4 regions of the Agrobacterium sp. SORGH_AS 787 genome follow, and region 1 is predicted to be linked to each of the others. Evidence: riboswitches for the same ligand, from Rfam matches in the RefSeq annotation. Region 1 holds a riboswitch; each other region holds the start of a gene.

Region 1 (7,892 bases):
CAGTCAACGAAACACACCGGGCATTGCTACCCGGCGTTGGAGCGGCTTCTAGGGGCGCTTCATAAAAATGTCAACGATAAAACGCAGCAACCCTCTTGAAACCTTTGCGGCGCCTCCCATTTCATCCTGGTGATCAGGACTCGGGCCCCTCTGGCGTATTACCGGACAATACGCGATGTCGAGTCTCCAAGGATGGGGCGCGACTTTTTTCAATCACGTTCCCCCATCTGTTGAGCCAACCTCGTCCGGACAAAGGTTGACTGATGGACTTTCTGTTTACGGATTTTCTCGGTACCCCCACATGGATGTGGGGCATTTTCATTACTCTCGTTTTAGGCCTCCTGGCGCTCGATCTTGGCGTTCTGCATAAAAACTCCAAGGAGATCGGCATCAAGGAAAGCCTTATGATGTCGGGCTTCTACATCGCCATCGGCCTGGCCTTCGGCGGCTGGATCTGGTTTCAGTCCGGTCAGCAGCCAGCCATGGAATATGTGACGGGCTTCGTGGTGGAAAAAAGCCTGGCGATGGACAACATCTTCATCATCGCCATGATTTTTTCCTACTTCTCGATCCCGCGCCAGTACCAGCACCGCGTGCTGCTGTGGGGTATTCTCGGCGTGATCGTTCTGCGCGGTATCATGATTGCCGCGGGTGCCGCGATCGTCGAAAACTTCCATTGGGTTCTCTATCTCTTCGCCGCCTTCCTGGTGTTTACCGGCATCAAGATGCTGTTCTCGGCAGATCATGAGGAGCAGGATATCGGCAAGAACCCTATCCTGAAATTCCTGCGCACCCGGCTCCCCGTCACCGAAAAGCTTCATGAGGAGCGGTTCTTCGTCAAGCAGCCCGACCCGAAGACCGGCCGGTTGAAGACCTTCGTGACGCCGCTCTTCCTGGCGCTCGTCATGGTCGAAATCGCCGACCTGATCTTTGCGGTCGACTCGATCCCGGCGATCTTCGCGATCACCACCGATCCGTTCATCGTCTACACATCGAACATCTTCGCGATTCTGGGTCTGCGCGCCCTCTACTTCGCTCTTGCCGCCCTGATCCACCGCTTCGCATATCTCAAATATGCGCTGGCTGCGGTTCTGGTCTTCGTCGGCTCGAAGATCTTCCTGGCAGACATGCTCGGCATCGCAAAGATCCCGCCGTCCATCTCGCTCGGTATCACCGTTGCGATCCTTTTGACGGGTATCGTCGGCTCGCTGTTTGCCACGAGAAATGACAAGAAGGTCATCGACGAAGTCTAAAGGGCTTTGCCTCCAAGACTTTTAAAGGCGGGGCGACCCGCCTTTTTCTATGGGCTGTGTGATAGCTTGGCGCTTCGACGGCTTTATTCAGCAGCCAGACTCATATCTCCGTCGGGAGCATCCGCGTCGCCAGGCGCGGTCTTGGCTTCAAGGTCGGGGAAGGCGACGATGCGCTTGCCGGAAAAGTCCGCATGCACCACCACCAGTTCCTTTTCCTCAAAGTAGCCGAGCAGTCGTCTTGCGCGGCGCGCCGAATGGGTACCGTAGGCACGCGCAATCCGCGCGTCTGAAGGACATGGCTCTTCCGCAAGAGCCGCCTTCACCAGAAGCAGGAAGACGCCCTGCAGGTCATCCGAGACGCTGCGGGAAAGCTCCAGCGCCTTCTGCCAATTCTCGCTTGCCGCCATCTCCACATCCACACCTGAGCGCGTGATGGCGATCTGGCGGCGGAACTCCGATAGCGCCATCGGGGTACCCGGAATACGGCGCATGCGGGCGCGCACGAGGAAGTCCTGATAGAGGACAGCATCGGTGCGATAGGCCGATTGCGGGTCGTCGAGAATTTCGGTCAGAACAGCCGTGATCTTTTCTTCCCGCTCTTCCGGCGTGAGGTCCGGCTGGCTCGAACGCTGCGGCTGTTCGGACGTCGGCGCGATAGCGGCGGGCGTCGAGCGCGAGAGTTCGGCGAGAATGTCAGTCGTCGGCCGCGGTGCTGGCGGCGTACGGCGAACAGCGGGCCGGGCGAACTCTTCCGGATCTGGCGTGAAGATCAAATCCTCCACATCCTGCGGCGCGTCCGGCAGCGGCATGAGCTTCGGCGACGAGGAGCGCGCCGATGTTTCCACCGGACCGATGACGATCGGCAGCGGGCGCCGAGAGAGAGCGGGACCAAGGGCAACAAAATTGCCGCGTTGAAGATCGCGGAACATTTCCGCCTGACGGCGGTCCATGCCGAGAAGATCGGCGGCGCGCGCCATGTCGATATCGAGGAAGGTGCGCCCCATGAGGAAGTTGGACGCTTCCGCCGCAACGTTCTTGGCAAGCTTTGCCAATCGCTGCGTGGCAATTACGCCGGCAAGACCGCGCTTACGCCCGCGGCACATGAGGTTGGTCATCGCGCCGAGCGACGCCTTGCGGGCATCCTCGGTGACTTCGCCACCGACAGAGGGCGCGAACATCTGCGCCTCATCCACGACCACCAGAACCGGATACCAGTATTCGCGATCGGCATCGAACATGCCATTAAGGAAGGCGGCTGCGGCGCGCATCTGCTGCTCGATATCGAGCCCTTCCAGCGTGAGGACGCAGGAGACACGATGCTGGCGAATGCGGTTGGCAATCCCTGCAAGCTCCGCTTCGGTGCGCTCACCATCCACCACCACATGGCCGAACTTGTCGGCCAGCGTGACGAAATCACCTTCTGGATCGATGATGACCTGCTGTACCCAGGGGGCCGACTGCTCCAGCAGGCGGCGCAGCAGATGCGACTTTCCGGAACCGGAATTGCCCTGCACCAGCAAGCGCGTGGCGAGCAGTTCCTCAATATCGAGCTTGGCACTCTGCCCGCCCGAAAGCGTTCCCATGTCGATACCGACCTGCACGTTGACCCGTCCCTGCACTGCAATGATCAAAAGCGCCGCGTCATCGCGCGGCGAACACTCTCTTTACCAAAGTTTTCCGCAAATGCCCCGCTGCATCGCAACAATGCACAGGGAATTGCAGATCGCTCTCACGCGTTTCCAGACGGCGCACGGCGCAAGGACAGGCGGCGGCCAAACACGTTCAATGCAAGACCGGCAACGACGAGCGCGCTACCAACGATTTCGAGCGTGGTGATATGTTCGGCAAAAGCAAAATAGGCACCGAGGAAGCCGACGATCGGCACCAGTAGCGAGAAGGGCGCCACCGTCCCCGCCGGATAACGCAGCAGAAGAAAGCTCCAGATGCCTGCCCCGATGATCGTTGCGCCATAGGCCATATAGGCGATGACCGCCACCGTCATCATGTTGGCATTTGCCAACCCTTCGCGAATCGCCTGCGGGCCTTCGAGCAGCAGCGAAAGTGCGACCAGCGGCAAAACCGGGGCGAGACTGGTCCAGGCGACAAAGGAAATGGCGTTGACGCGGCCCACCTTGCGGTTGACGATGTTGCCGACAGCCCAGCTGAAGGCCGCTCCTACGCACATCAACAGTGGCACGAGCGCTGTCAGTTCCAGACGTTCCAGGCCAATCACCGCAAGGCCGGAAAAGGCAACGGCTGCCCCGGCAATGTGAGACTTCAGCGGAATTTCACCCAGCAGCGTCACGGCCAGCGCCATGGTGAAAAAAGCCTGCGACTGCATGACGAGCGAGGCAAGTCCCGCAGGCAGACCCCATCTGATGGCTGTGTAGAGGAGCCCGAATTGCGCGCAGCCCATCACCATGCCGTAGACGACCATATGCTTCCAGGGAACCTTGGGGCGCGGCAGGAAGAAGATCAGCGGCACGGCTGCGAAGAGGTAGCGCAAGGCTGTGAGGAAAAGAGGCGGCATATCCATGACGCCGACTTTGATCACGACGAAGTTGAAGCCCCAGAGAAAAACGGTGACAAGGGCAAGAAGAATGTGCGGCACTGACATTGCTATATTCCAAAACTCGGCGCCGCACGGAATGGCGACGCTTTTAAGCGGCCGCCTTCTTCCAGCCTGCCGCGAGCAGTCCGGCACCGATCAAAAGTCCGCCACCGGTGCGGTTGACGACACGCTGGACGGAGGGCTTGCGGATGGTGTTGCGGGCTGCACTTGCCAGCAACCCATAAAGAGCGGCGTTGCAAGTCGCAAGCACAAGAAAAGTAACTTCGAAAATAAGCACCTGCGGCCAAAACGGCAGGGTCGGCACCAGGAACTGCGGCAGGAAGGCGACGAAGAAGATGATGCTCTTCGGGTTCAGCGCCGTGACGATGTAGGTGTGCAGGAAGATCTTGAGCGGACGCTCGCGGCCCGTCACGTCACCCTCGCCTTGCGCCGACGTGCCGACAGGCGCGCGCCAGAGCTTGATGCCGAGATAGATCAGGTAGGCAGCACCCACCCACTTCAAGACAGTGAAGAGAACGGCGGAGGTCGCGAGCAGTGCACCGAGACCCAGCATGGACGCGGTCATGGCGGTGAAGTCGCCGAGGGCCACGCCGGCAACAGTGGCGCTGCTTGCCTTGCGACCGTGACCAAGCGCGTAGGAAATGACCAGCAAGATCGTTGGTCCGGGAATGGCGAGCATAATGGCGGATGCGGCAACGAAGGCCAGCCAGTTTTCAATCGGCATAATATGATCCCCTCTCGAAATGAGAGTGAACTAAGCCACCGGCCATGAGGACTGGCAAGTGGATTTTGGCTGACTGATACGCCCACCGACAAGATGGCCTCTTCGCTACTTGGCACCCCACCGGTCTTTGAAAATCAGTTCGTCCAGCGGCAAACGCTGACGCCAACCCTTCACCGCTAACTCAGGCTCGGCGTAGAGTTCAGCGACGTAGCCGAGGCAGAGCCATGCGACGATTTCGATATGCTCGGGGATGCCCAAAATCTTTCGGATATCATTGTCATGAAAGATGCTAACCCAACCGACGCCCACACTTTCGGCACGTGCCGCCAGCCAGAGGTTCTGCACAGCGCAGACGGTGGAGTAGACATCCATACGCGGATTGTGCGTTCGCCCCAACACGACATCGCCACCTCTTGTGGTGTCGCAGGTGACGCAGATGGAGAGCGGCGCCTTTCTGATGCCCTCCAGCTTGAGGCTTCGATAGAGGGCCTGCTTTTCGTCCGCGAACATCAAAGCGGCTTCCTCATTGGCGCGGCTGAAAGCCTGCCATGCGGCATCTTTGATGTCTGTATCGCTGACGAGGGTAAAATTCCACGGCTGCATAAAGCCCACCGAGGGCGCGGCGTGGGCTGCGGAAAGCAGCTTGTTGATCAGCTCATCCGAGAGCGGGTTCGGCAGAAACTCGTTGCGGACATCGCGACGTGTCTCGATGGCGCGGTAGACCGCAGCCTTTTCGTCTTCAGCAAATTCCAAGGCCGGCATCAGGCCGTGCCGGGTATCATCAGGTCGCATCGTCAATCCCCAACAATGCAGAAGAAACCGCATGAGCGTGCCAATCGGGGCACTGCACACCGTTCTTCCTCACAACCTGCCGCCGTCCGCGCGGACTGGTCTATCGTGTCAGGCCGGTCTTCTGACTTGGCTTCTTCTGCCCGTTACCGCCTTCCCGATTGCTCAGTGGCTTATGGCAACAGGCATCCGCCTTACAGCGTTGGGCACGTTGCGGTCTTGCACCGCATTCCCGATTCTCCTGCCAAAGCAGGCACCTGACGACGTTGCGTATGGGCAATTGCCGATCGGAAGGCAAGCGCGCTACGTCTATCCAACCGGAAAATATCGCACATAGGCGAATTCGTCACCGTCCGCTGACCAGTTGGGTGAGTTCATTGTCCCCTGCCCGCCGAAGAGACCGAAGAGCGTTTCGACGTTGCCACCATCGGTATCCATCAGTCGCACGCGAACATCGAGATCACGCGGATGGTCAAAGACGTCGCCGTCATAGGAAATGAAAACGACCTTGTCTCCCTTGGGCGAGGGATGCGGAAACCAGTCGCCATATGGGCTATCGGTGATGCGCTCCACATCCGATCCGTCCGGCCTCACCCGCCAAATCTGCATCTGCCCGGTGCGGCTGGAGTTGAAGTAGATCCACTGACCATCGGCTGAATAATCCGGGCCGTCATTTCGCCCCTCGCCATGGGTCAGGCGTATTTCGGTGCCGGTCTCGATGTCCATGGCATAGATATCGAAAACCTGATCCCTGATCCCGCAATAGGCGAAGCTTTTGCCATCCGGCGCCCAGCCATGCCAGTAGGACGGCAGGTTCCGCGTCATCAGTTTCGGCGTGCCGCCGATGGATGGAAGAAGATAGATGGCGCTTTTGCCGAATTCGACCTTATCGGAAATGGCATAAACAGAACCGTCCGGCGAGACGCCGTGGTCGTTGTTGCACTGGACGGCAAAGCCAGTGTCTACCTTATCGACGGAGATGTCTCCGGCAAGAAACAGACGGTAGAGAGCTCCATCGCTGTTCAGCAACAGATACTGCCCGTCCGGAGACCAGTTCGGGGCTTCGAACAGCTTTTCCGTCTGCCAGACCACGCGGTTCTCGCGGGTGCGGACATTGAATATCTCGACTGAACTTCGCATCGTTCCTCCCGTTGCGATTGCCCTTGGACCAGTCGGAGTTACCTGTCGCGGAACCGATTGGTGATCGGATACCGGCGATCGCGACCGAAGTTTTTCTTGGTGATCTTCACGCCTGGCGCAGACTGGCGGCGCTTATATTCGGCGAGATAGAGCAGATGCTCGATGCGGTGGACCGTCGCGAGATCGTGACCGCGGGCCACGATCTCATCGACGGACATTTCCTGCTCCACCAGGCACTCGAGAATATCGTCGAGAACCGGATAGGGTGGCAGCGAGTCCTGGTCGGTTTGGTTGGGACGCAACTCGGCAGAGGGTGCCTTGGAAATGATGTTGGCCGGGATGACTTCGCCCGAAGGCCCAAGCGCGCCAGGCGGCACGTGGGCGTTGCGCCATCTTGAGATGGCATAGACCTGCATCTTATAGAGGTCCTTGATCGGGTTGAAGCCGCCATTCATGTCACCGTAGAGCGTCGCATAGCCGACGGACATCTCCGATTTGTTGCCGGTCGTCACGACCATCGAGCCGAACTTGTTGGATACGCCCATCAGGATCGTACCGCGCGCGCGGCTTTGCAGGTTCTCCTCGGTGATGCCCTCTTCCGTTCCTTCGAACAAATCCGACAGTGCCGACATGAAGCCATCGACAGGTTCGGCAATCGGAACGATATCATAACGGCAGCCAAGCGCCTTGGCGCAATCGGCAGCATCCTTCAGCGATTCTTCCGAGGTGTAGCGGTAGGGCAGCATGATACAGCGCACCCGCTCCTCGCCCAGCGCATCGACCGCGATCGCGGCGCAGATGGCCGAGTCGATACCGCCGGAAAGGCCGAGAACGACGCTCTTGAAGCCGTTCTTGTTGACGTAATCGCGGAAGCCCAGCATGCAGGCGCGATAATCGGCCTCCTCACCCTCTGGAATATGCGACACCGGACCGTGGCTGCAGTGCCAGCCATTCTCCGTGCGTTTCCAGTCGGTGACTGCCAGCGTTGCTTCGAATTGGCTCATTTGGAAAGCCAGCGTCTTGTCGGCATTGAAACCGAAGCTCGCACCGTCGAACACCAGCTCATCTTGACCGCCTAGCTGATTGACGAAGACCAGAGGCAGACCGCTTTCAATGACCTGGCGGAGTGCGACCTGATGACGGACATCGACCTTGCCGCGATAATAGGGTGAGCCATTTGGCACCAGCAATATCTCGGCGCCAGCCTCCGCCAGTGTCTCGCAGACGCCGAAATCGTTCCAGATCTCCTCGCAGATCGGAATGCCGATGCGAATGCCCCTGAAATTATAGGGGCCGGAAATCGAGCCTTCGCTGAAGACTCGCTTCTCATCAAACTCGCCGTAATTCGGCAGATCCACCTTGTCGCGCAGCGCGACGATCTTTCCGCCATCCAGCAGAGCAACGGAATTATGCC
Region 2 (7,892 bases), on a different contig from region 1:
TTCCAGATCGCCGGCGAACGGTGCCTGTTCGGGCGACGAGTCCGAGGGCGAAATCGCGTAAGCCCCGCCGAAGCCGCCAGCCCAATTGGTATCCTCGTTCGTGCTGGCCAGCTTGTTCGAGGGCAGCAGGCCCGGCCCGACCCAGAGCTGTCCGTGCTGCTGTGACAGCGTCCAGAAATAGGTCATGGTCGAGAACTTGTCGCCGTTAAGCGACGCCGAGTTGGTGAAGCCTGCCGCCAGCTTGTCCTTCCACGACTGACCAAACCATGTCTTCGAGCTGGCATCGGCGAAGCGTTTGAACTGCCACGGCACGCCGCCCATGTAGGTCGGGCTGCCGTAGATGATCGCATCGGCCGAACCGATCGCCTCCAGCGTCTCCGTTGGTACCTCACCATCCTGCGGGATGCGGACGATTAGTGCTTCGGTACCGGCACCTTCCACCCCGCGTTGGACAGCTTCGGCCTGGCGGGCGGTGTGGCCGTAGCCGCTGAAGTATACGATCGCGATTTTGGTCATGGTCTGCTCCTTGGCGCGGCTTCGGCCGCTTTGTTGGTTAGGAGATAGGCCGGAGATTACGCTGGATAAATCCGTGCAAGCTGGATAGACTGTCAGTCTGGATTGCACAATGAGAACATGACTGACGCGCCCAACCTAAACCGGCTCCGTTACTTCACTGCCACCGTCGATGCCGGCTCTTTCACCCGCGCAGCCGAGCGTTTGGGGGTGGCGAAGACCGTCGTCAGCCATCAAGTCGCGCGATTGGAGGAAGAGCTACGGGTGACGCTGCTGAAGCGCACGACGCGGAAGCTCCATCTCACCGAGGCAGGACGCCGGTTCCACGAACGCGCGAGCGTAATCCTGCGCGACGCTGACGACGCGTTCGGCGAGGCCGCGCTGGGGTTGGAGACGCCAACCGGGACGCTGACCGTCACCGCACCCAGCGACTACGGCCGGACGGTGGTCGCACCCGCCATCGCCGAGTTCCTGTCGCGCTTCCCCGGCCTCCGTGCCGACGTGACATTCGACGATGCCATCGTCGACCTGATCGATACCGAGGTCGAGGTCGCAATCCGGCTGGGGTGGTTGGCCGACAGCGGTTTGCAGATGCGCAGGCTGGGGAGTTTCCGACAGCTGCTGGTCTGTACCCCGGCATTGGCGGCGCGAGCGACGCGACTGACAAACCCGCACGAGCTTCGAGATATGTCGTGGATCGGAAACCGGTTGCTGCGTCATCCGCTCGACTGGACGTTTACGAACGACGGAGTCGACGATCGCGTGGTCGGGCAGCCGACAATCATGGCGGACAAAACACCGGCGGCCCATGCCTGCGTCTTGGCTGGCGGCGGTCTGTCGGTGCTGCCAGACTTTGTGGTGGCTTCCGACATTGCAGCAGGCCGACTAGTTCACCTGATGCCCGCATGGTCATTGCCCGAAGGGGGTATATACGCCGTCTATCCCGAAGCACGCTTCCGCTCGGCACGCGTACGGCATTTCGTCGATCTGCTGCGCGACATGGAGTATCGTCGATCACACAGGGATGCACCTCTGGTGAGATAGGTGTCACAACCTGCTGGTTGTGAAGCCACCTCCCTGAAGTCGGCTCTTTGCGGGTTTCGAGGTATCGCAAACCCGCGCCCTAATGCTTGCCGGGGCCGGGCCTGGACAACACCAGCCATAAGCGAAGACCTTACTTTTCCTGGAAACCCTATCATCAAGCGTGTCCTCGAGAAGATGAGGGCGAGATCGGTACTCCATCTCCCGCACGTCGTGGCCGTCGAGATATATGAGGTCGAAGGCGTAGAGAACGGCGTCAGACTCGCCCTTGCCAGCCGTCTTGCTGGAAGCGCCGAGCGACTTCTGTAGCAAGCCAAAGTCAGGCCGGCCTTCCTCATCAAGCACCACCGCCTCGCCATCGATGATCATCGTCGCCGGCCCGAGCGCTCGGGCCGCCTGTTCGATCGTTGGAAATCGATGCGTCCAGTCATGGCCACCGCGTGTGAGGATTCGCACACGTTTCGGTTCAATATGGACAGCTAGGCGATAGCCGTCCCATTTCAGCTCCCACCTCCACTGATCACCTTTTGGCGGATGTGCTTTCAGTTGCGCTAGCGCCGGCTCGACGCGTTCAGGCATCGGATCAAACGGAAGCTGTGGCTGCGCGGGATTTCGCTTCCGATGCGGCTTCGAGCGGATCGGGGCCTCAGTCTCACGAAGAAGCGGCTTAGATCTCGGGGGGGGGGGTCGTCATGGCGGCAGTTCAACAGAAAACCTTAAGAATACTCTGCTGACCGATGTGCACCCTCCGATATACATTCCCGCGCAAACCAGGGATGCCGCTGCAAAAAAATTCTTTCATCTTTAGTTGTTTGATTCGGCAGAGAATATTTCTCTATCCTTACATTAGGACGGATTTCCGAACGTTAGCCCGGCTTGACTCTTGTGCCGGGCATGAACAAAAAGTGAACAAATAGGTTGAACGACATGACGTCGATCCTTGAACACGATCTTGAAGGGAGCCGTGAACGATGACTGCTGCCCGAGAGAGGTTGATCTCCGATCTGCGCGAGCGCATCGCCTCGATGCAGGGCGCGCCGAGCAGACGTGCCGGCTGTCTTCCCTTCGGCGCGCTGGAGATCGATGCGGTCTTGCCGGGCGGGGATCCTATGGGGCACTTCATGAGTTCGCAGGCGGAGGTTCTGGCACCGTCGATGGCGCGGCCGCCGCGCTCTTCGTTGCCGGAATAGCGGCCCGGACAAAGGGCCAGATGGCATGGTGTTTGACAAGGCCCGACCTCTTCATGCCGGCGCTGGCGCAAGTCGGCCTTCATCCTGACCGGGTCGTATTCGTTGAGGGACACAAGGAGGAGGACGTCCTGGCGAGCATGGAGGAGTGCCTCTCATTTGGGGGCCTTGGCGTTGTCGTCGGCGAACTGGTGCGGTTGCCGATGACGGCGTCGCGGCGTCTCCAGCTTGTCGCTGAAAAGACAAGAACCATGGCCATCGCCGTCCGACGCTGGCGACGGCAAACGGAGGCGAACGATTTCGGGCAACCGGCGGCCTCGACCACCAGATGGCCGGTCAGCGTGATGCCGTCGGAAGAACTGCCGGTTCCGGGGGTGGGGAGTGCACAATGGTTTCTGGAATTAATGCGCGTGAAAGTGGGTGAGTGTGCTGAGTTTCTCGTGAGAGCGTGTGATGACAAGGGTCGTATCCATCTATCTTCCCGATCTGCCGACGGATCGAATACGGCGCGCGGATCCCTCCATTCCGCCTGAACAGGCCATTGCCGTGATCGCCAAGTCGGGGTCGAAGCGCTGGGTCTCTGCCGCCGATGCAGCCGCCGGGAAAGCGGGCGTGAGAGCAGGGATGCCGGCCGCGAAAGCACAGGCGATCTTCCGCGACTTGATGATGGTCGAGGCCGACCCTGCGGCCGACGCCGCTGCCCTTGAACGGATCACCCTTTGGGCATTGACCGTCTATTCGCCGATCGTGGCCATCGACGGGATCGACGGCATCGTGATAGATACCGAGGGCGCCGATCACCTGCAGGGCGGAGAGCTGCCAATGGCGACAACAATCGTTAACCAGTTTTTAGGCAGGAAGCTCAATGCCCGCGTTGCTGTGGCAGACACTTGCGGTGCGGCGCGTGCCTGCGCGCGGGCGATCAACAGAGAGACCGTCATTGTCCCGAGGGGCGGGACGCTTCAGGCGGTCGAGAGGCTTCCGCTTTCTCTGTTGCGACTTCCGGAAAAGATCGTCGCCGACTTGAGGACCCTGGGCTTCCAGACGATCGGTTTGGCGGCTCTACGGTTTTACGATCTGGCGGTTTTCAGGCGCTACATTCCCTCGGCCAGCGTCCATAGGGCGCGATTGAAGCCAACATTCTGATCGATGCCGTTAATGGTGCGGGTCCGGCTGCGGCGTATAAGGGTCGTATTTCAACGCCGCATGCAATCGCGCAATCCATCAGATCTAAGCCTGCGGTCGAGTTGTGATTTAACGATATAAAGATATCGTTATATGATGTTGACTGACGGCTTACCCTTCAATATGGTCATGGTGCCTAAGGTTCTCCGGTCGTTGCGCGCAACGTGCCGGAGCTAAGAGGGAAGTCGGTGCTCCGTGTCATTCGGAAATGCCGACGCTGCCCCCGCAACTGTAAGCGGCGAGCTGAAGTCCAGTATGTCACTGGTTTACCCGGGAAGACGGACGGAAGTGATGAACCGTGAGCCAGGAGACCTGCCTTTGGCGAAGTAACGTCCACGGGCGGGGTGTCCCAGTGTGCCGTAGCAAAGGCTGCGCTGTAGCGGCCTGTCTTGCTATGCGTCCGCAGACCCATGCCCCCAGCTTTAAAGGGGCACAACATGTCTCAGACCTGCAGTTTCACAATCACGAGCGTACCCTTCGACGAGGACTACCGCCCTTCGGAGCATACGCGCATCACCACCAATTTCGCCAATCTGGCCATGGGCGAAAAGAGGCAGGAGAACCTGCGCAATGTCTTACGGATGATCGATAGCCGTTTCAACGCCCTTGCGTATTGGGATAATCCCAAATCGGACCGGTATTCAGTCGAACTAGAGATCATTTCGGTCGAAATATGCCTCGATTTTAAAGGCGAGAAATTTCCTCTCATCGAGATACTGAAGACGACGATCATCGATCACAAGACCGGCGAACGTATCGACGGCATTGTGGGGAATAACTTCTCCTCCTATGTGCGGGACTACGACTTCAGCGTCGTGCTGCCGGCGTATAACAAGAGCCTTCCTGCCTTCAGTACTCCGGCCGATTTCGGCGACCTGCATGGGAACCTGTTCAAGTCCTTTCTGCAGTCGGATGCCTACCGGTCGCACTTTCGCAAGCCGCCGGTCATTTGCATCAGTGCCTCGACCAGCAAGACCTATCACCGGACCGAAAATCATCACCCAGTCGTGGGCGTCGAGTACCGGCAGCATGAGCTCTCGTCCACCGATCAGTATTTCGGGAAAATGGGATTGGAGGTTCGCCACTTCATGCCTCCGGGCAGCGTTGCGCCGCTGGCCTTCTATTTTGTTGGTGACCTGCTGGGGGATTATTCCAATATCGAGCTCATCGGCATCGTCAGCACGATGGAAACGTTTCAGAAGATTTATCGCCCTGAGATCTACAATGCTAATGCAGCGGCCGGGACGTTTTACCAGCCCGATCTGAAGCACCAGGATTATTCGCTGACCCGGATCGTCTACGACCGCGAAGAACGCAATCGCCTAGCGGTGGATCAGGGCAGATTCACCGAAAAACATTTCATCAAGCCATACCGCGCCGTCCTTGAGCAATTGTTTGCCCAGTGCGCCGCCTGATCAACACTTATAAGAGGTCCTTATTGTGAAGACACTTTTCCCCACATCGACAGCCGGCAGCCTGCCGAAACCCTCCTGGCTTGCGGAGCCCAAGAAACTGTGGTCGCCCTGGAAACTGGAGGATGAGGAATTGCTGGAGGGCAAAAGAGACGCCCTGCGCCTGTCACTTTACGATCAACAACAGGCCGGCATCGATATCGTCAGTGATGGCGAGCAAACTCGCCAGCATTTCGTTACGACATTCATCGAGCATCTCGAAGGGGTCGATTTCGAGAAACGCGAAACCGTCAGAATTCGCGATCGCTACGATGCGAGCGTTCCGACAGTCGTCTCGAGCGTCTCTCGCCAGAAGCCAGTTTTCGTCGAAGACGCCAGGTTTTTGCGTCAGCAGACCAAACAACCCATCAAATGGGCTTTGCCGGGTCCAATGACGATGATCGATACGCTGTTTGACGGCCATTATAAGAGCCGTGAAAAGCTTGCCTGGGAATTTGCCGGGATACTGAACGAGGAAGCAAGGGAACTGGAGGCTGTCGGCGTCGATATCATCCAGTTCGATGAACCTGCGTTCAATGTTTTCTTTGACGAGGTGAATGACTGGGGTGTTGCGACTTTGGAAAGGGCAATTGAAGGGCTGAAATGCGAGACCGCCGTCCACATTTGCTACGGTTACGGCATTAAGGCCAATACGGATTGGAAAAAGACCCTCGGTTCAGAATGGCGTCAGTATGAGGAAACTCTCCCCAAATTGCAGAAATCCAGCATCGGAATGATCTCTCTCGAATGCCACAACTCTTATGTCCCCATGGATCTTCTGGAGCTTGTCCGAGGGAAGAAAGTGATGGTTGGAGCCATAGATGTCGCCAGCGATACCATCGAAACCCCGGAAGAGGTCGCTGCAACGCTGCGCAAGGCGCTTCAATTTGTCGACGCCGATAACCTTTGCCCCTGTACTAATTGCGGCATGGTCCCTCTGTCTCGTCGTGTGGCAAGAGGCAAGCTGAGTGCCTTGAGTGCAGGAGCTGAGATCCTCCGGAGAGAGCTCGCTGGCTAGTTTTCCGATAGTCTGAACCAACGGATGGCGGCGTCCCGTCGCCACCGTACCCACCGCTCAAACCGATCCAAAAGACTTCGTGCAATAAGGCTTCAACATCAACGGAGAGGTCGCCGCGTTGCGAGGCATCGTTTGATGGGTTGAACTTCTGGAGCGGCGGAGTTGCGGAAACTGAGCCCATCGGAAAAAAGAATAGACGCCCGAAATCCGGCGGCATATCGCCTCAAGCGGGTCTAAGAATTCCGTATGCTATTCGATCTCCCAGATACCGATACACTCTATGCCGCTCTCCTTGCACGGAATGAAAGTTTCGACGGGCAGGTCTTCGTGTGTGTTTCATCTACAGGTGTTTTTTGCCGCCTGACGTGCCCCGCACGAAAGCCAAAGCGCGAGAACTGCGCATTTTATCCGACGATTAGACAATGCGTTGAGGCCGGCTTTCGCCCCTGTAAGCGCTGCCATCCTCTTCAGGCGGCTGCGCTTGCAGATCCTACAATTGCAGCACTTCTAAGTGCTCTGGACTCGCGGCCTGATCTCCGTTGGTCTGAAGACCATGTGATCAAGCTTGGTTACGACCCCTCAACGGTGCGGCGAAGCTTCAAAAGGCAGTTCGGAATGACATTCCTCGAAATGGCGCGTCAACGGCGGCTCCGAGAAGGATTCGAGACGTTGGCTGTCGGCGGGAAAGTGGTTACGGCCCAGCATGAGGCCAGCTTTGAATCCGCCAGCGCGTTTCGCGCCGCTTTTGCTCGCCTTCTCGGCCAATCTCCCTCTGATTTGCGATCCGATAAGTTGCTGCGCGCAACATGGATACCGACGCCGCTCGGCGACATGATCGCGGTCAGCAGCCGAAGCCATCTTCATCTTCTGGAATTCTTGGATCGAAAAGGCCTTCCAGCAGAGCTTAAGAAGCTACAGAAGACCTCCAGAGAGGGTATCGGTATCGGCAGGATGCCTCCTTCAGAGCAAGCTGCCGCAGAACTCACTGAGTACTTCGCGGCTCGTTCTGACAGGTTTTTGACGCCACTTTCGGCGCCTGCAAGCGCATTTACTCAGCAAGTTTGGGATGCTTTGCGCGAGATCCCCGCTGGTGAAACGAGAAGCTACTCTGAAATTGCTCGCCAGATCGGCCATCCGACGGCAACTCGGGCGGTGGCCCGTGCCAATGGTGCCAATCAAATCGCTCTTATGATTCCTTGTCACAGAGTCATCGGGGCAGATGGCTCCCTGACCGGATATGGCGGTGGGCTATGGCGCAAACAGCGGCTGATAGAAATCGAACGACAACTCAAAACGATAAGTAAGGAAACCTCTGCGTGATATCCCAGATCGAAAAGGCTCGACAATTCCGAAGCTTTCACGTGCCTTACAGCCCACTCTTCCTCTATAACATCTGGGATGCTGGCAGCGCCAAGGCCGTGGAAAGCGCTGGTTCAAAAGCCGTGGCGACCAGCAGTTGGTCCGTAGCTGCGGCTCACGGTTATGAGGATGGCGAGC
Region 3 (7,892 bases), on a different contig from region 1:
TCGCTGGTGCGCTGGCCGTGATCACCATCTTGGTCGCACCAACGGCAGGTCTCTGGCTCCGAGCGGATTACCAGACAGGCACGGGCCAAAGCCAGCAGGTTCGTCTTGAAGACGGATCTATCGTGACCCTCGGTGCCGACAGCGCCGTCTCGCTGTCTTTCGCTCAAGGACGGCGCGACGTGCGGCTGCTCGCAGGGGAGGCTTATTTCGAGGTGGCGCACGACCCGTCTCGGCCCTTCACGGTCGACGCTCAAGGTGTTGAAACAACTGTGCTCGGTACCGGTTTCAATATTCGCATGAACAGCGATGGAGTAGCTGTCTCGGTGGCGCATGGTCGTGTGCTGGTGGACTGTCCCGCCTGTGGAAACGGGAAGGCCGGGCCGCCACTCGAAGCAGGTGAATGGCAGCGCGTCGACTGGAAAGGTACGATCGAGCGCGGCACGACCTCGACTTCTGCGGTTGGCGGATGGCGCAACGGCACGCTGATGGTCGAGGACGTTGCTGTCAGTGATGTTATCGATGCGCTGAACCGGTATTACCGTGGCCGCATCATCGTCGCGGCACCTGGCCTGCGCGACAAGCGAGTGACCGGGGTCTACGATCTTGCCGACCCCATCACGGCGCTTCGCGCCGTGGCGCAGTCGCAGGGAGCGAACATCTATACCGCGGGATCGTGGCTCGCCGTCGTCTCCGCTCGATAGGCGTTTGCGCCCGAATTCAGGCTCTTCCACCTGGTTGTTTTCCCCGCACTGCATTTTTTCCTGAAAATTTCGAATGCCCATCCGTTTCTTGTTCAGGAGGTCGACGGCGCTGCCGTCCGCTTACCCTCGGAAGTGCATTAGGGGCGTTCAAAAAATGGCTGAGAAGAGAAACAACAGGACAATTCGCGCGATCTGGACAACGGCGTTGCTGATGGCAACCGCGCTCAATGGTGCTCTTGTGGCGATGACCGGGCACGCCAGGGCGCAGGAGGTGGCAGACGCGCAGAAAGCGTTTGCGATTGCTCCACAGCCACTGGCGAGCGCCCTGACCCTGTTTGGCCAGCAATCTGGACTTCAAATCTCTGTCGATGCGGCAGCGGTGCGCGATCATCGGACCCGCGGGGTACACTCCACTCTCACTGCTGAGAGGGCGCTTGCCGAAATCCTTGCAGGATCGAACCTGACCTACCGTTTCCTGGGTCCTCGTACCGTCATCATCAGCGCTCACGTCGACAGTGGTGCCTCGTCCGCCGAGGGTGCGACAGTTCTTCGCCCCATCGTGATCAAAGGATCCAGAACCCTGGCGGACGATCCTTATCGGACAGCCGGATCCAGCACCTATATTTCCGGGGAGAAGATCGAACGGTTTCGCGGCACCTCCGTGGGCGACATGCTTTCCGGAACACCAGGCGTGCTCAATGGCGATAACCGCAATGGTGCTGCGCTGGACGTAAACATACGCGGCATGCAAGGGCAGGGGCGCGTCCCAGTGGTCGTGGACGGTGCGCAACAAGAAACAACCGTCTATCGGGGATATGCGGGCGTCGCGGGGCGCTCTTTCATAGATCCGGACTTCATTGGCAGTGTCATGGTGGAGAAGGGGCCGAACAGCAGCGCGGATGGAGCAGGTGTGATCGGTGGCGTCGTTCGAATGAATACGATCACGCCCGACGACATTCTCCTTCCCGATAAAAGCTTCGGTGTACGCTTCAAGGGGGGATTCAACTCCAACAGCTCATCCATTCCGCCACTCTACACGACAGGCGGGTTATACGGCCAGCAGGCTTATCCAAGCGCATCGTTGCCCGGCTCGTTTGGGGGATCAGACGGTATGGACAGGCCTGGGTTTTTGGAGCCAACCGGCGGCAACGGCAGTGTTGCCGCTGCCTATCGATCTGAAAACCTCGATATCGTCGCTGGCTTTGCCCGTCGCCAGAACGGTAATTACCACGCCGGCACGAAGGGCGATGTGCCCAGTCCAGTTCTGTTTCCTGATTGCGGCAGGGTCACAGAACAGTTGACTTGCAGTCTCCCTCGACCCGGTTGGACTGCAGTCGGGTTCTCCGGCCTGAACCGGTTCCGTGCGGGAGAGGAGGTTCTCAACACGTCGCAGAGCAACACCTCGACCCTCTTAAAAACCACCGTTCGGTTACCCTACGATCAGAAGATCGATCTCGGCTACATTCATTATGAAAGCCGATATGGAGAGATCATGCCGTCCCAGATCGTATATTCAGGAGATTATGGGGCCTATCAAGCCACGTTGAGCCAAGTGGAGATGGATACGTATACAGCCAAATATGGCTGGAATCCTGAGGATTCAGATCTTGTGAACGTCAAACTGTCTGCATGGATGACGAACGCCGATCTCACAACGCCTATGCAATGGTATTGGCCCGCTGTCGGCACGCCGGCTGATCCCACTTTTGACAACTACTATGGTGCTGCGAACCGGCGCTGGGGCATCAATGCGGAGAATACGTCACGTTTCGACACCGCTTGGGGCGACCTGTCGTTCAACTACGGAGGCTCCTTCACGCACGAGCTTATCGAGCCAGGCGAAGGAGCAAATCTACCGAATGCGCGAGAGGGAAACCGCCGTGAAGCAAGCATCTTCACTTCCGGTGAATGGAAGCCGACGCAATGGCTGACGTTGAACGGTTCTCTCAGATATTCAGAGTTCAAATCGAGAGACACTCGGCCATGGGAAACGACCACCTATCCATTGAGCTACAATGGCCAGGTGCTGAGCTTCAATTCCTCGGCTGAACGGGCTGCATATCGTCGAGCCCATCCCGGCTCGACCAATCTTCTCGCCGTGACCACCTCGAACTCCGGCGTTTATCAATCCTATGAAGATAGCGGCTTTGCTCCCATGGGCAGCGTTATGGTGGAACCCTGGGATGGTATCCAGTTCTACTCGAAATATGCCGAAGCTCTGCGTATGCCCAGCCTTTTCGAGACCACACGAGGATTTTCGTTCTACGGCGGCGATTTTCCACCGGGCCAAGCCAATCCTCTGCGGCCTGAGCACGCTCGGACATGGGAGTTTGGATCTAATGTGATGAGCGACAGCATCTTCACCGCAGGAGACGAACTCAAACTGAAGGCCAGCTATTTCCATAATCGGGTGGACAACTATCTCACCAGATCTCTCAATCAAGGGAGAGCCTATATCGTCAATATCGACTATGCCAAGTTGGAGGGTGTTGAGCTGGCAGCATCCTACGACGCGGGCGACTTTTTTGGCGACCTGTCCTACACCCGTTACCTACGAACAGAGTTCTGCTCTCGTCCCGGACAAGTTTCCGGCACGTCGTATACAGCCCTTTGCTCAAGCGGCGGCGTTGCCAATAGTTATGTCATCAACCAACTTCCACCGAAAGACAGCCTCTCGCTCACTCTTGGCATGCGGGCTCTGGACGAAACTCTTACCTTCGGCGGCAGGTTGAATTACATCGGCAACCGTCCCACGACCGCTTTGGGGGTATCAAACTCCACAGGTGGAAGCCTGACCCATGTGGAGTGGAAACCCTACACCGTGGTTGACCTCTTCGCCAGCTATAAGGTCAACGACAACCTTAAGATCGATGCCGCCATCGATAATGTTGCGGATACCTATTACATGGATACGCTGACGCTCGGACTGATGCCTTCACCGGGTCGAACGTTCCGGCTCAACCTGACCGCAAAATTCTGACTGGTATCACAGCGGCAACCCCGCATCGTTGATGGACAAGGAATGGAGCCTGTCGACGGACGTCGGACTTAGTGGTGCCGGTGCTTGCGGGTCATGGGCACTCTTGAAAGCCCATGATGGCATGCGGAAGCGTTGATAGTCGAAACCGGCTCCGTCCACGCTTGGCCTCGATTCCTTTTTCCAACGTGGCGAATTTCGAGCTTGCCGTCGCAATGACTTTATCATAAATGGTATAACATTACATATCGGCTGGATGAGAATTCGTGTGACTTAAAATGAAGAAACCCACCTCGGTGCACTGCCTCGAATGCCAGAATTTGACGAAGAAACCTCCAGTGCTGTCCCGCCCAAGATCATCGTGTCGAGGGGGTGCGGTAAATTCACTCTAAGGGACGTTCGTACAGATATTTGAGCTTCAGCGTCGTGCGCCGGTCTGCAAATGATCAATGGAAATCCTTTTTCATCGCAAGTTGGTCCGCCACACTTTTGCGATGGTGTTGCGCCGTTGACAGGAATGGCGCGCCATGTAGATTTGGCCAGTCATGGTTCTTTCACCTCGGTGGAAGCTAAGAGGGAATTCGGTGCAAAACCGGAGCTGTCCCGCAACTGTAAGCGGCGAGCCGTTTGTCCGATATGTCACTGGCAGAATTGCCGGGAAGACGGAAAACGGCATTGACCCGCGAGCCAGGAGACCTGCCTGACGATATATAATTCCGTGGTCGGGGTGTGCCACAGGAATGATTGTGTGCTGACGGTGTGGTCAGATGCGCCATCATTTTTGCTGCCTCCTCCAATTGAGATTCAGGCAGTGCGCAGCGAACAACAGCATCCAGATCGACCAGCAAGGCGCGGAATTCTCCTGATTGCAAAATCCGCCTTTGCGGCCGCGCCCCATAGGGAAATGCAGCGACTGGCAGCGCAACTGGGCGAGTTATGCCCCGAGGACGTCGTCAGTTTTGCATTTACCGAACAAGGTACGCCCTCATTCTTCGAAGGGTTGGTTGCCCTGGTGGCCCGAAACCTTAACCACATCATCATCCTTCCGTTGATTTTGCCGATGGAACCCAGCTTTTTCCGATGGTTAGACAAATCGATAAAGCGCTGGCGAGGCTCCGGGGAACAGCCATGGCCTGGGGTATCGATCACTCAAGACATCGCCTCCTCTCCCTTCATGTTACCGCTAGTTGCTGATCTTCTGAGGGAGCCGAAAATCGTTGAGAGTGCCGAAGGAAAAGCTGTTGCTCTCGAGGGAACGATCGTGCCGCAGCAGCGGTACCGTGTTCTCGTTTGCTCTGGTGCAACGTGCAACAGCGCAGGTGCCGATACGATCTGGAACCATCTACGCAATCAGCAGGAACGTCAGAAACTGCGCATTGTCGGCGAAGGCACTATGACGGCGAAGTCGACGTGCCTCGGGCCCTGCAGTCTGGCACCGGTATTACAGGTGTTTCCAGAGGGTACCTATTACGGCGGTGTGACCGAGCAGGCCGTGGATGACATCATATCCTGCCATTTACTCGGCGGCCGTGTGGTCGAGACTTATGCGTATCACCCCACAGGCCACAAGCAGCGCCTGAAAAATCCCCAAATTGATCCGAGGAGATAAGATGTTATCCAGATTCACGTCCTGCGTTGCTTTTGCTGGGCTCGCCGCCGTTGGCATAATGGCAGCGGCTTCAACTGCCGTCGCTGCGGACTCACTCCATGTTGGTGCGACCTACATCACCAGTGGCACTGATCCGGCCAAAGGTTCGAACGGTTGGGCATTGACGAGTCATGGTGTTGGCGAAAATCTGTTTACCGTCGACCGCGACGGCAAACTGGTTCCGGAACTGGCTGAAAGTGCCAAGCGCGACGACGATTTTACGTGGACGATAGAGCTTAGGCCAGGCCGCATGTTTTCTGATGGATCTGCTGTTACGGCAAAGGCTCTGGCAACTGGTTTTGAGAACACGTTTGCGAAAAACAAAGCCGCCCTTGCCACTGGTGGGAAGCTAAGCTTCGAAGCGGTCAACGACTTAACGCTCAAGGTAAAAACGGAAAAACCGATACCCTACATCCCTGCTCTGTTTGCGGAGTGGCCGATGGTTGCTTACACACTCTCGGCGAATGGTGAGGCAACGTTCACCGGCCCCTACAAAATCGCTGCCTTTAAAAGTGACGCTTCCATTACACTCGAGCCGAACACCTATTTTCCCGGTTCAGACAAACGTTCGCAAGTTGAGTTCCGAAAGTTCGGGGATGCGCAGAGTATGACGCTGGCGCTGGAAGCGGGAGAGTTGGATCTCGCTTTCGGACTGCCATCAGAGGTCGTCAGCCGACTGAAAAACAATCCCGATCTGACTATCAAATCCTTTCCGGTTGGATATCAATATCTGGCATTGCTCAACACAACCCGCCCACTGTTGAGAGACGTCAGGATACGTCAGGCGCTTGATCTGACGTTTGACCGACGTGAATTGGCGGCGGCCATCAACGGCGGAGAGCCAGCGACGGGCGCTTATGCCCCATACTTCTCGTTTGCTGGCAAAGATGCCCGCGTGACAGACTTAAACCATGCGGCAAGGCTGTTTGAGGAAGCGGGATGGAAAAAGGGCGCCACCGGTGTCCTTGAAAAGGATGGACAGCCGCTGCGCCTGCTGGCGATCACCTATCCGCAACGTCCCGATCTCGTTACGATGCTTCCCGTCGTGAAGGCCGAACTCGCCAGAGTGGGTGTTGAACTCGACACACAGGTGGTCGAAAACATCCAGCAGGTCGCCGCCGCTGGTGACTTCGATATCGCACTTTGGGCGCAACACACGGCGCCAAGCGGTGATCCGGCCTTCTTCATGAATTCGATGCTGCGCAGTGGCGCTTCGCTGAATTATGCCAAATACGCATCGCCGGAGTTTGACGCCATCGTCGATCGCTTCGCGTCGGAAAGCAACCCGGAGACCCGCGCCAGCATTGCGCTTCAAGCGCAGCAAAAATTGTTTCAGGAGGTGCCTGTCTCATTTCTCGTGTCACCGATATGGCATGTTGGACTCTCGAAATGGCTCCAAGGATATGAACCTTGGGGATCGGATTACCACGTCCTGCGAGCAGATATAGGCGAAGCGAAGAGCGAGTGAATTTGACTTGGCCCCTTATCAGATCGGTCATCGGGCTGGTGGCGATTTCATTCGCCGCCTTCACGGTTATCGCCATGATGCCATCTGATCCCGTCTCCATTGCCATACACCTTTGGAATCTTCCGGCAACAGAAGCCACATATGCTGCTCTGCGCGCCGAATGGGGGCTGGATCAACCTATTCCGTTCCGTTACCTCCATTGGCTGTCGAATTTCCTCACAGGCGACTGGGGCCGGTCCTTTCGCACCGGGGAGCCGGTATTGCGAGAATTTGCTGAGCGTCTGCCATTATCGCTCTTCATGGGCCTGTCCGGCCTTTTACTGGCCGTGATCCTTGCCATTCCGCTTGGCTTCTTTGCCGCTGCTTCCCCCGGGGGAGCCGTAGACAAATTTAGCCGCGCTCTATCCGTTTTCGTACAGGCAGTGCCGGGTTTCTGGTCAGGATTGATCTTGCTATGGGTGCTGGGAGTGCAGTTGAAGTGGATAAAACCGTTTTCCAACGATGCAACCTCACTGATCCTGCCGGTGTTGCTCATTGCACTTCATTCGGTTGCCACGCTGGCACGCGTCTACCGCCACGACCTTATAGCGACTACACGGTCGCCCCACTTCGTCACAGCGCTGGCGAAGGGTCTTTCCCAAGGTGCTGCGTTGTGGCGCCATGGTCACCAGAGCGCACTATACGCGCTGCTTGCAGCCGTCCGTTCTGAAGCTGGGTGGGTGGTAGGATCGACGGCCACGATGGAGATCTTGTTCGGCCTTCCGGGGATCAGCCAGTTTCTGGTTCAGAGTATAGCGGCTCGGGACCAGATGGTCCTGCAGGCTTATGTGATGGTCATCGCGCTGTGGATGCTATTGTTGAACGCAGCAGCCCAGCTTGTCATGTATCATCTCGATCCGAGAGCTCGTTTATGATCCGCTACGGATTGCTGCTCCTGGTTTTTGCGTTTCTGATCGCCGGTGGCATATGGCAACCGCATGATCCGAACGCGGTCAGTCTTCTGGACCGCTACGCGTCTGGTAGTAGCCAGCATTTTCTAGGAACAGATCAACTGGGGCGTGATCTGCTTTCCCGCGTTCTGGTCGGTGGGTGGAGAAC
Region 4 (7,892 bases), on a different contig from region 1:
TTCTGGAGCTGGCGAAAAATCTTCAGCCAAAGCATCTCCTGCTCGCCTCGACCTCCTCGATCTACGGATCGAATGAGAAGGTGCCCTTTGCCGAGAGTGACCGTGCCGATGAGCCGATGACGATCTATGCGGCCACCAAGAAGTCCATGGAACTGATGGCGCATAGTTATGCGCATCTGCATAAGGTGCCGACGACGGCTTTCCGCTTTTTCACGGTATACGGTCCCTATGGCCGACCCGACATGGCGCTCTTCAAATTCGTCGATGCCATCCTCAAGGGTCAGCCGATCGATATTTACGGCGAAGGCCAGATGAGCCGCGATTTTACCTATATCGACGATCTGGTGGAAGGCATCATCCGCCTCAGCCATATAGCACCTTCGGAAGACAATCGCGTCACCGAAGAGGGTGTGACCGATACGCTGTCGAAACATGCACCGTTCCGCGTGGTCAATATTGGCGGTGGCCAACCTGTCGAGTTGATGCGCTTCGTCGAAACGGTGGAGACTGTTCTCGGCCAGAAGGCCATCCGCAATATGCTGCCCATGCAACAGGGTGACGTGCCGCGTACCTATGCCTCGCCGGATCTGCTGCGAGCGCTCACAGGCTATGCGCCGGAAACGCCGGTTGAAACAGGCGTCCAGCATTTCGTCGAATGGTACAGGGGCTGGCGCAACGAAAATATCTAAGGCGTAGGAGCTTAGACCTCAGTTTCCCCTTCATCACCGCCCTGCAGCAAGGCAAGAACGGCTGCGCAATTCGGTTCGCTCTTATCCAGCAATTGCGCCGGTGACGTCCAGCCGAAGGTAAAACCGACAACGGTGGCGATCGCCCAGGCCGGGTCTTCGCCGGCGCGGTTGAGAAGCTGCGGCGCCTGGCTTGCGACGCATCGCTGCGATTGCTGGATAATTTCAGTCGATGCATTTGCACGATCCAGCTGTTCGCGCATCTCGGCTTGAAGCGGATCGACGACGAGCAGCGTAATGAACCATGCGGCGATATCGGAGAGCATGAACGGACCTCTTAGTCTCGGCGCGGTGTCGGAAACGGTCCGACATCGTGAAAGCGCCGGGACTTTCACCAGAGGGGCCCGGACCAGCGGGTTGAGGGAGATGTAGGATGAGTGTCTTCCGCTTCAAGATCGTAAAGCGGACTTTTGCACACAGACGCCTCTGAAAAGTGCGCCTGATCCCTATCTCGTGCTCAAGGCTTGCCTTGGTCCGCCTCGGCCTCGGCAAAGAGAGCATCGAGGCGCGGCTTGGCGCGGGCGGGAACGGCCACGCTTCTATAGCTTTCCGGCAGACTGGTCTCGCCCACCTTGATCAACATGACCATGCCCATACCGAAATGCGGCGAGCATTTGATGCCGTAGAAGCCGTCCCGTTCGAAAGTGACTTCAATCTCCTCGTTGATCTTGCCCTTGAAACCCTTCGCCCCCTCTGGAACCATGCCGTCGATGGTCGCGGCATTGTGGCTCTTATGCGTGGCGATGAACTTTACCGTGTCGCCGGGCTGGAGATGAAGATAGTCAGGTTCGAAGACCATCGAGCCCTTCTCACCCTGATTGAGCATCCTGACCTCCACGGTCTCCGCCAAGGCAAGACCCGCACTCATCGACAAAACGACGGTAGCCGTAGCAATGGAGAGAAGCAATTTCATCGTGATATCCTTATTGGGTTTCGATCATGACCGGCGCGCGATAGCGGATATGGCAGGCATCCTCGCCTTCTCGTTCCACATCGACATGAACGCCAAACACATCGAAGATGAGTTCCGGGGTCAGGACCTTGCAGGGCCTACCCATCGCAACGAGCGCTCCCGCCTTGAGCACAGCGATCCGGTCACAGAACATCGCCGCGTGATTGAGATCATGCAAAGCGGCAACGACGGTTAACCTCTGCTGGCGAACCAGATGCAGAAGTGCGATCTGGTGGCCGATGTCGAGATGATTGGTCGGCTCGTCCAGGAGCAGGATCTTCGGCTGCTGTGCCAAAGCACGGGCAATATGCAGACGTTGACGCTCTCCGCCAGAAAGCGTGTGCCACATGCGCCTCCCGAAACCCTCCATATCGACGTTACGCAACGCCTGATCGACAATCTCGTCATCTTCAGGGGACCAAGGAGACAGGGCGCCCTTATGCGGAATACGGCCAAGCTCCACCGCCTGGCGAGCACTGATGCGCTCCTGTGTCTCAGCCTGCTGCTCGACAAGCGCGATCTGGCGCGCCACATCACGACGCTGGAAAAGGTTCATCGACTTACCGTCCAGCAAGACCTCGCCGGAGCGCGGTTTTCTCAGGCCCGAAAGCATAGCCATGAGGCTCGTCTTGCCAGATCCGTTGGGCCCGACGATGCCAAGAAATTCACCAGCAGAAAGATCGAGGCTGATGTTATTGACGATGCCGACACCGCCCGTTGTCCAGCTTAGGTTGCGCACGGAAAGCATTATGCCACCCTCCGCCGCTGCGAAAGGATAAGCGCGAAGGCGGGCGCACCGAACAGTGCGGTGATGACGCCAATCGGTAGAACCTGGCCGGCGATGATGGTGCGGGAAAGAACATCGGCACCGATCATGAAGATGGCGCCGATCAATGCGGCAGCCGGAAGCAGGCGTCCGTGGCAAACGCCGACGACCAGGCGTGCAGCATGGGGAATAACGAGACCAATAAAGCCGATCGAGCCGACAATGCTGACCATGACCGCCGTCATCAGCGCAGCGGTGCCTGTCAGCACCACATAGACGCGACGCACGGGTACTCCTAGAGAAGCGGCCGATCCCGCTCCGAAGGTAAAGGCGTCCAGCGCCCGGGCATGCCAGAGGCAGACAACGAGGCCGAAAATGGCGATCGGAAGGGCAAGCGAGACATCCGTCCAGCGAACGCCGGACAGGTTGCCGAGCAACCAGAACATGATGCCCCTGGCCTGTTCAGCATTGGCAGCCTTGGTGACGATGAAAGAGGTGAGCGCGTTGAACAACTGCGAACCGGCGACGCCGGCCAGAATGATTGCGCTGTTGCCCCGCCCAGCCCTGAGCGCCAGCAGGCTGACAAGCGCAAAGGCGAGGAGCGCGCCGAGAAATGCACCGAGAGGCATGGTCAGCACGCCAGCACCCAGGCCAAGGATTGCGACGCCGACGGCGCCGGTCGATGCCCCGGCGGAGATGCCGAGAATGTAGGGGTCAGCAAGCGGATTGCGCAACAGGGATTGCAGCACGACCCCAGACACGGCGAGAGCTGCCCCACAACAGGCGGCGACCACGGCGCGGCTCAAACGATAATTCCAGATAATGCCTTCATCGATGGCATCCAGCGGATATCCGGCATGCCAGAGGCGATTGGCGACCGTCTTGGCGACAACCTCCATCGGAATGGAGGTTTCGCCAATGGAGGCGCCAAGCCAAAGCGCCACCAAAAGGCACCCGGCTGCAATGACGGCAGCACGGGCGTAAAGCAAAGAAAGGGGCATAGGCTTACTTCGCCAGGCCGAGTTGAACGATCTGGTCGGCCAACACCTCAATGCCGTCGATGGTTCGGATCGTCGGGTTCATAGCCTGTGCATCCATCACGACGATATGGTTGTTCTTGACGGCCGGCATCAGGCTTGTGACCGGATCATCCTTCAGGAATTTCTGCTTCACGGCGATATCGTCAGCTGGAAAACGGCGACGGTCCATCTTGCCCGCAACGATGATGCTGGGATTGGATTTGGCGATGGTTTCCCAGCCGACTGTGGGCCATTCCTCTTCGCTGTCGATGACATTTTTGATGCCGAGCGCTGACATGATATAGCCGGGCGCACCGTTCTTGCCTGCGACGTAAGGATCGATATCCAGTTCAGCGCTGGAGAACCAGAAGACGGCAGAGAGCTTGCCATCCATAGATGCGATCTTCTGACGCGCAGCCTCTTCCCGGGCCTTCAGGTCGGCGATGAGCTTCTCACCTCGGTCTTGGACATTGAAGATTTGCGCGAGTTCAGCGACCTCTTGATAGATCTGGTCCATGGTGAAGACAGAACTTCTGACGCCATCGCCACCGCCCGAATTGTCCTTTCCGGTGCAATCCGCAGGCGACGTATATACGGAAATCCCAAGTTCTTCGAATTGCTCAGGCTTCGCAACGATGCCTTCCGGACCGACATGCCATTGAAACTGTGCGGTGACGAGATCCGGCTTCTTCGCCACAACGTTCTCAAAACTCGGATCATTGTCCGCGAGGCGCTCCACCTTGGCGTTGGCCTCTTCATAACCCTTGATCACGGGTCCGATCCAGACGGCCGTTCCCACAACCCTATCGGCCAGTCCCAACAGATAAAGGATTTCCGTGGTGCTTTGACCGAGAGAAACGGTGCGCTGTGGCGCGTGCTTGAAGGTGACGTCCCTGCCGCAATTTTTCAGCGTCAAAGGGTAGGTCGTTTCCGCAGCCTCTGCCGTGTTCGGCACCATCGAGAGTGCAGCGAATGCCGCCGCGAGAAATGCGCCGGTGAAGTGAAATGTCATGGTTCGATAATCCCCGAAATCGTCGACGTTGCCAAAGGCATACGCCGTCATGTGAGCGCGAATGAAACACTCATTCGACAGCAACGTGCGTGAGACGATCGAGAACGAGGAAAAAACACAGATGGATGTGAGCGCTGAAGGGCGCAAATAACAATCATGACGTCTCCTGTTCAGGGCATCCCCGCCCGTGACATTGGAATGAACTTATGACGGCAGGTCTCCTGGCTCACGGATGATCGTCTTGCCCGCCTTCCCACGATAGATTCGCAGTGGCCCGACGCAGGTAAATGCGTCACGAGTGCTCGACAATCCGCTAACAGTTGCGGGGGCAGCCACGGCCTTGGAGACAATCCCCGCACCGTGTTCCCTATTATTCCTCGCGATCTCTCGCTTGGAACCGTCATAAGCCAGATAGACCTATTTGATCTGGTCCGTCAAGCGACGTCGTGTAATGTTATTACATACCAAATACAAGCCTATTAACGTGCGCTTGAGAAACAAAATGGCCGGAAACAAGTCCCGGCCATCAAGGGTTTTAACGAAATGCTCCGGTTAGGGGAGCGTATAGGCGATGACGTAATCACCAGGCTTCGTGCCGACCGATCCGTGACCGCCTGCAACCATCACGACATATTGCTTGCCATCGTCGAGAGCGTAGGTCATGGGCGTGGCCTGCCCGCCCGCGGGCAATCTTGCCTCCCATAACTGCTTTCCGCTGGTCAGATCGTAGGCGCGCAGATAGTTGTCGACCGCTGCACCGAGGAAGGCCACGCCACCCTTGGTGATCATCGGGCCGCCGATACCCGGCACGCCGACCCTGAAGGGAAGCGGCAGTGGCGTCATGTCATAGACAGTGCCGTTCTTGTGCTTATACGCAACCTTGCCGGTTCTGAGATCGGCTCCTGCGACATAGCCCCACGGTGGCGCCTGGCAAGGGATGCCGATCGGGCTCAGGAACGGGCCCATCAACACGGCATAGGGCGCGCCGTCGTTGCGGTTCAGACCCTGCTCACTGCCCTTCTCATCCTGCCCCTTCGGCGGGACTTTGTCGCGCGGAATGAGCTGCGAGGTGAAGGCAAGATAGGTCGGCATTCCGAACATCACCTGGCGCTCGGGATCGACCGCAACACTGCCCCAGTTGAAGGTACCGAAGTTGCCCGGATAAACGAGCGTACCCTTCAAGGACGGCGGCGTGTAGCGACCTTCGTAATTCAGCTGATGGAACTTGATGCGGCAGGCGAGCTGATCGAACAGTGAGACGCCCCACATGTTCTTTTCTTGCAGCGGCTCGGGCTTGAACGTCAAGGCAGAGGTCGGCTGCGTTGGCGCGGAGAAATCTTCCGGAATTGCGCCACCGGGTGCCGGTTCTTCGGTCACCGGCAGGATCGGTTCACCCGTCCGACGGTCCAGCACATAGATATCGCCCTGCTTGGTCGGCCCAACGAGAGCGGGAACAGACTGGCCATCCGGCTTTGTTATGTCGAGCAGCACCGGTTGTGCCGGCACGTCCATGTCCCATAGGTCGTGATGCACAGTCTGCCGGACCCAGCGGTCCTGCCCGGTGTTTACGTCGAGTGCCACAATCGACGAGGAGTATTTCTCTACACTCTCGCTCCGACCCATTCCGAGCTGGTCTGGAACTTGATTCCCCAAAGGAATGTAGACGAGCCCAAGCGCTTCATCGACGCTGAATACGGACCAGCTGTTGGGAGAGTTGGTCGTATAGGTCTGACCCGGCGGAAGCGGTTGGGTCTGGGTAGGGTTTCCGGAATCCCAGTTCCACAGCAACTCGCCGCTGTTCACGTCGAAGGCGCGGATAACGCCGGACTGTTCCTGGGTGGAGTAGTTGTCATTGACTGCGCCACCGACGATGATCTTGTTCCCGGCAATGGCGGGCGGCGACGTGGAATAGTAGTAGCCAGCCGGGTTGTACTTCATGCCGGTCTCCAGGTGCAGAACACCCTGGTCAGCAAAAGACGTGCAAACCTGGCCGTTTTCGGCGTCGAGCGCGATGAGACGAGCGTCGGATGTTGGGAGATAGACGCGGGCGGCGCATTGCGCGCCTGCCTGAGCGGTTGGGTCGGCATAATAGGTTACGCCACGGCATGTCTGATGCTGACGATTGGGATTGAGGCCAACATTCGGATCGTATTTCCACTTTTCCTTGCCAGTCGCCGCATCGATGGCGATCGCCCAATTGTGCGGTGTGCAGAGGTAAAGCGTTTTGCCGACCTTCAGCGGCGTCACCTGATAGGTCGTTTCGCCAACGTCGCCGGGAAGCTTGACGTCGCCGGTCTGGTAACGCCAGGCCTCTTTCAGATCGCCGACATTTGCGGTGGTGATCTGTGTCAGCGGCGAATAACGCTGTCCATAGGAGGTCCGCCCATATTGATGCCACTCGCCGTCTGGAACAGGGTTTCCATAAGATGGCGCATTGTTGACGACCTCCGTGGGCAAATTGCCCTCCTGGTCATGCGGGTCCTGCGTCATCGAGACGGCGGCCACGCCCATGGAAATGACGACGGCTGCAAGAAGCGGAACGGCGTTGGCTCCGTAACGAATGCCCGTTGGACTAACAAAACCGAGCGGCTTACGGATCCAGGGCATCAGCAGCCAGATGCCAATCACGATGATCAGGCCGCCACGCGGCCCAAGCTGCCACCAGTCCAGACCGACTTCCCAGAGAGCCCAGCAGAGTGTCGCCAGCACGAAGAGCGCGTAAAAATGCAGCGCCGCCTTGTTTCGCTTGAAAAGAAGAATTGCCGTAATGATGAAGGCAAGCCCGGCGAGCGCATAATACACGCTGCCGCCAAGCATTACGAGTTGGGATCCGAAGCCGAAAAGCGCAAGCCCAATGAGCGTCAGAGCGACAGCAGTGACGGTAACCGCCATGAAAAGCCCCCCTATTAATTTCCCTTGATGCTTAACAGGATGAAACAGGATAGGTTCCGCGGAGATCACATTTTTGCCATTTCTGTGTTATCCGGCCATGAATTTCAATCGCAAAAATCGTTGAAAGCGCGCGCAATGTTATCACGGCTGGCCGACGCTGCAAGAAGGCAAGCCAACAGAATTCTCGCCTGACCTGGCCTCAAGGTCGTCGAATGCACCGCTCCAACATTGCCCATGTCGTGACCACCACCACCGCCGCCATAACCGGCGACAAGACGCCCGACGGGCACGCGGCTGGACACGACGACCGGGACGTTCCTGTCGCAACAACGCTGCACGGCCTCCACGATGCGGGCATTGGCGTTGCCCGAGCCGAGTGCGGACAGAACGATTCCTTTTGCGCCAGCCGCGAGGCTGGCATCGATATGAGTAGCCTCGCAACCGGGATAGATCGCGACGATATCGACGCGGACAGTGTGGACTGGCGCTGACAGCGTGGCGCTCT

What was found. Region 1 has a riboswitch for cobalamin ahead of bluB (5,6-dimethylbenzimidazole synthase). Riboswitches for the same ligand answer to the same signal wherever they lie in the genome.
Region 2: it holds a riboswitch for cobalamin, as region 1 does, so the genes downstream of both, QE435_RS23490 (DUF1852 domain-containing protein) here and bluB (5,6-dimethylbenzimidazole synthase) in region 1, are expected to answer to the same signal.
Region 3: it holds a riboswitch for cobalamin, as region 1 does, so the genes downstream of both, QE435_RS05735 ((2Fe-2S) ferredoxin domain-containing protein) here and bluB (5,6-dimethylbenzimidazole synthase) in region 1, are expected to answer to the same signal.
Region 4: it holds a riboswitch for cobalamin, as region 1 does, so the genes downstream of both, QE435_RS02670 (ABC transporter substrate-binding protein) here and bluB (5,6-dimethylbenzimidazole synthase) in region 1, are expected to answer to the same signal.

What each region holds. Positions count from the first base shown of each region.
Region 1 is NZ_JAUTBG010000002.1:2,250,795-2,258,686, reverse strand. It holds gene QE435_RS20225 (TerC family protein) at 264-1,253, shown strand; gene QE435_RS20220 (ATP-binding protein) at 1,337-2,854, opposite strand; gene QE435_RS20215 (EamA family transporter) at 2,983-3,870, opposite strand; gene QE435_RS20210 (LysE family translocator) at 3,914-4,549, opposite strand; gene bluB (5,6-dimethylbenzimidazole synthase) at 4,655-5,341, opposite strand; cobalamin riboswitch at 5,435-5,614, opposite strand; gene QE435_RS20200 (TolB family protein) at 5,648-6,478, opposite strand; gene QE435_RS20195 (NAD+ synthase) at 6,517-7,892, opposite strand, start outside.
Region 2 is NZ_JAUTBG010000003.1:2,670-10,561, reverse strand. It holds gene QE435_RS23515 (flavodoxin family protein) at 1-516, opposite strand, end outside; gene QE435_RS23510 (LysR family transcriptional regulator) at 634-1,557, shown strand; partial or broken gene QE435_RS23505 (ATP-dependent DNA ligase) at 1,714-2,193, opposite strand; partial or broken gene QE435_RS23500 (ImuA family protein) at 2,526-3,274, shown strand; partial or broken gene QE435_RS23495 (DNA polymerase Y family protein) at 3,195-3,794, shown strand; cobalamin riboswitch at 4,049-4,261, shown strand; gene QE435_RS23490 (DUF1852 domain-containing protein) at 4,364-5,341, shown strand; gene QE435_RS23485 (methionine synthase) at 5,367-6,395, shown strand; gene QE435_RS23480 (trifunctional transcriptional activator/DNA repair protein Ada/methylated-DNA--[protein]-cysteine S-methyltransferase) at 6,642-7,715, shown strand; gene QE435_RS23475 (isocitrate lyase/phosphoenolpyruvate mutase family protein) at 7,712-7,892, shown strand, end outside.
Region 3 is NZ_JAUTBG010000001.1:1,309,982-1,317,873, forward strand. It holds gene QE435_RS05725 (FecR family protein) at 1-701, shown strand, start outside; gene QE435_RS05730 (TonB-dependent receptor) at 856-3,681, shown strand; cobalamin riboswitch at 4,208-4,397, shown strand; gene QE435_RS05735 ((2Fe-2S) ferredoxin domain-containing protein) at 4,427-5,287, shown strand; gene QE435_RS05740 (ABC transporter substrate-binding protein) at 5,289-6,794, shown strand; gene QE435_RS05745 (ABC transporter permease) at 6,797-7,708, shown strand; gene QE435_RS05750 (ABC transporter permease) at 7,705-7,892, shown strand, end outside.
Region 4 is NZ_JAUTBG010000001.1:618,100-625,991, forward strand. It holds gene QE435_RS02645 (NAD-dependent epimerase) at 1-689, shown strand, start outside; gene QE435_RS02650 (hypothetical protein) at 701-1,012, opposite strand; gene QE435_RS02655 (pseudoazurin) at 1,204-1,614, opposite strand; gene QE435_RS02660 (ABC transporter ATP-binding protein) at 1,670-2,449, opposite strand; gene QE435_RS02665 (iron ABC transporter permease) at 2,446-3,465, opposite strand; partial or broken gene QE435_RS02670 (ABC transporter substrate-binding protein) at 3,470-4,429, opposite strand; cobalamin riboswitch at 4,689-4,912, opposite strand; gene QE435_RS02675 (glucose/quinate/shikimate family membrane-bound PQQ-dependent dehydrogenase) at 5,048-7,387, opposite strand; gene QE435_RS02680 (asparaginase domain-containing protein) at 7,492-7,892, opposite strand, start outside.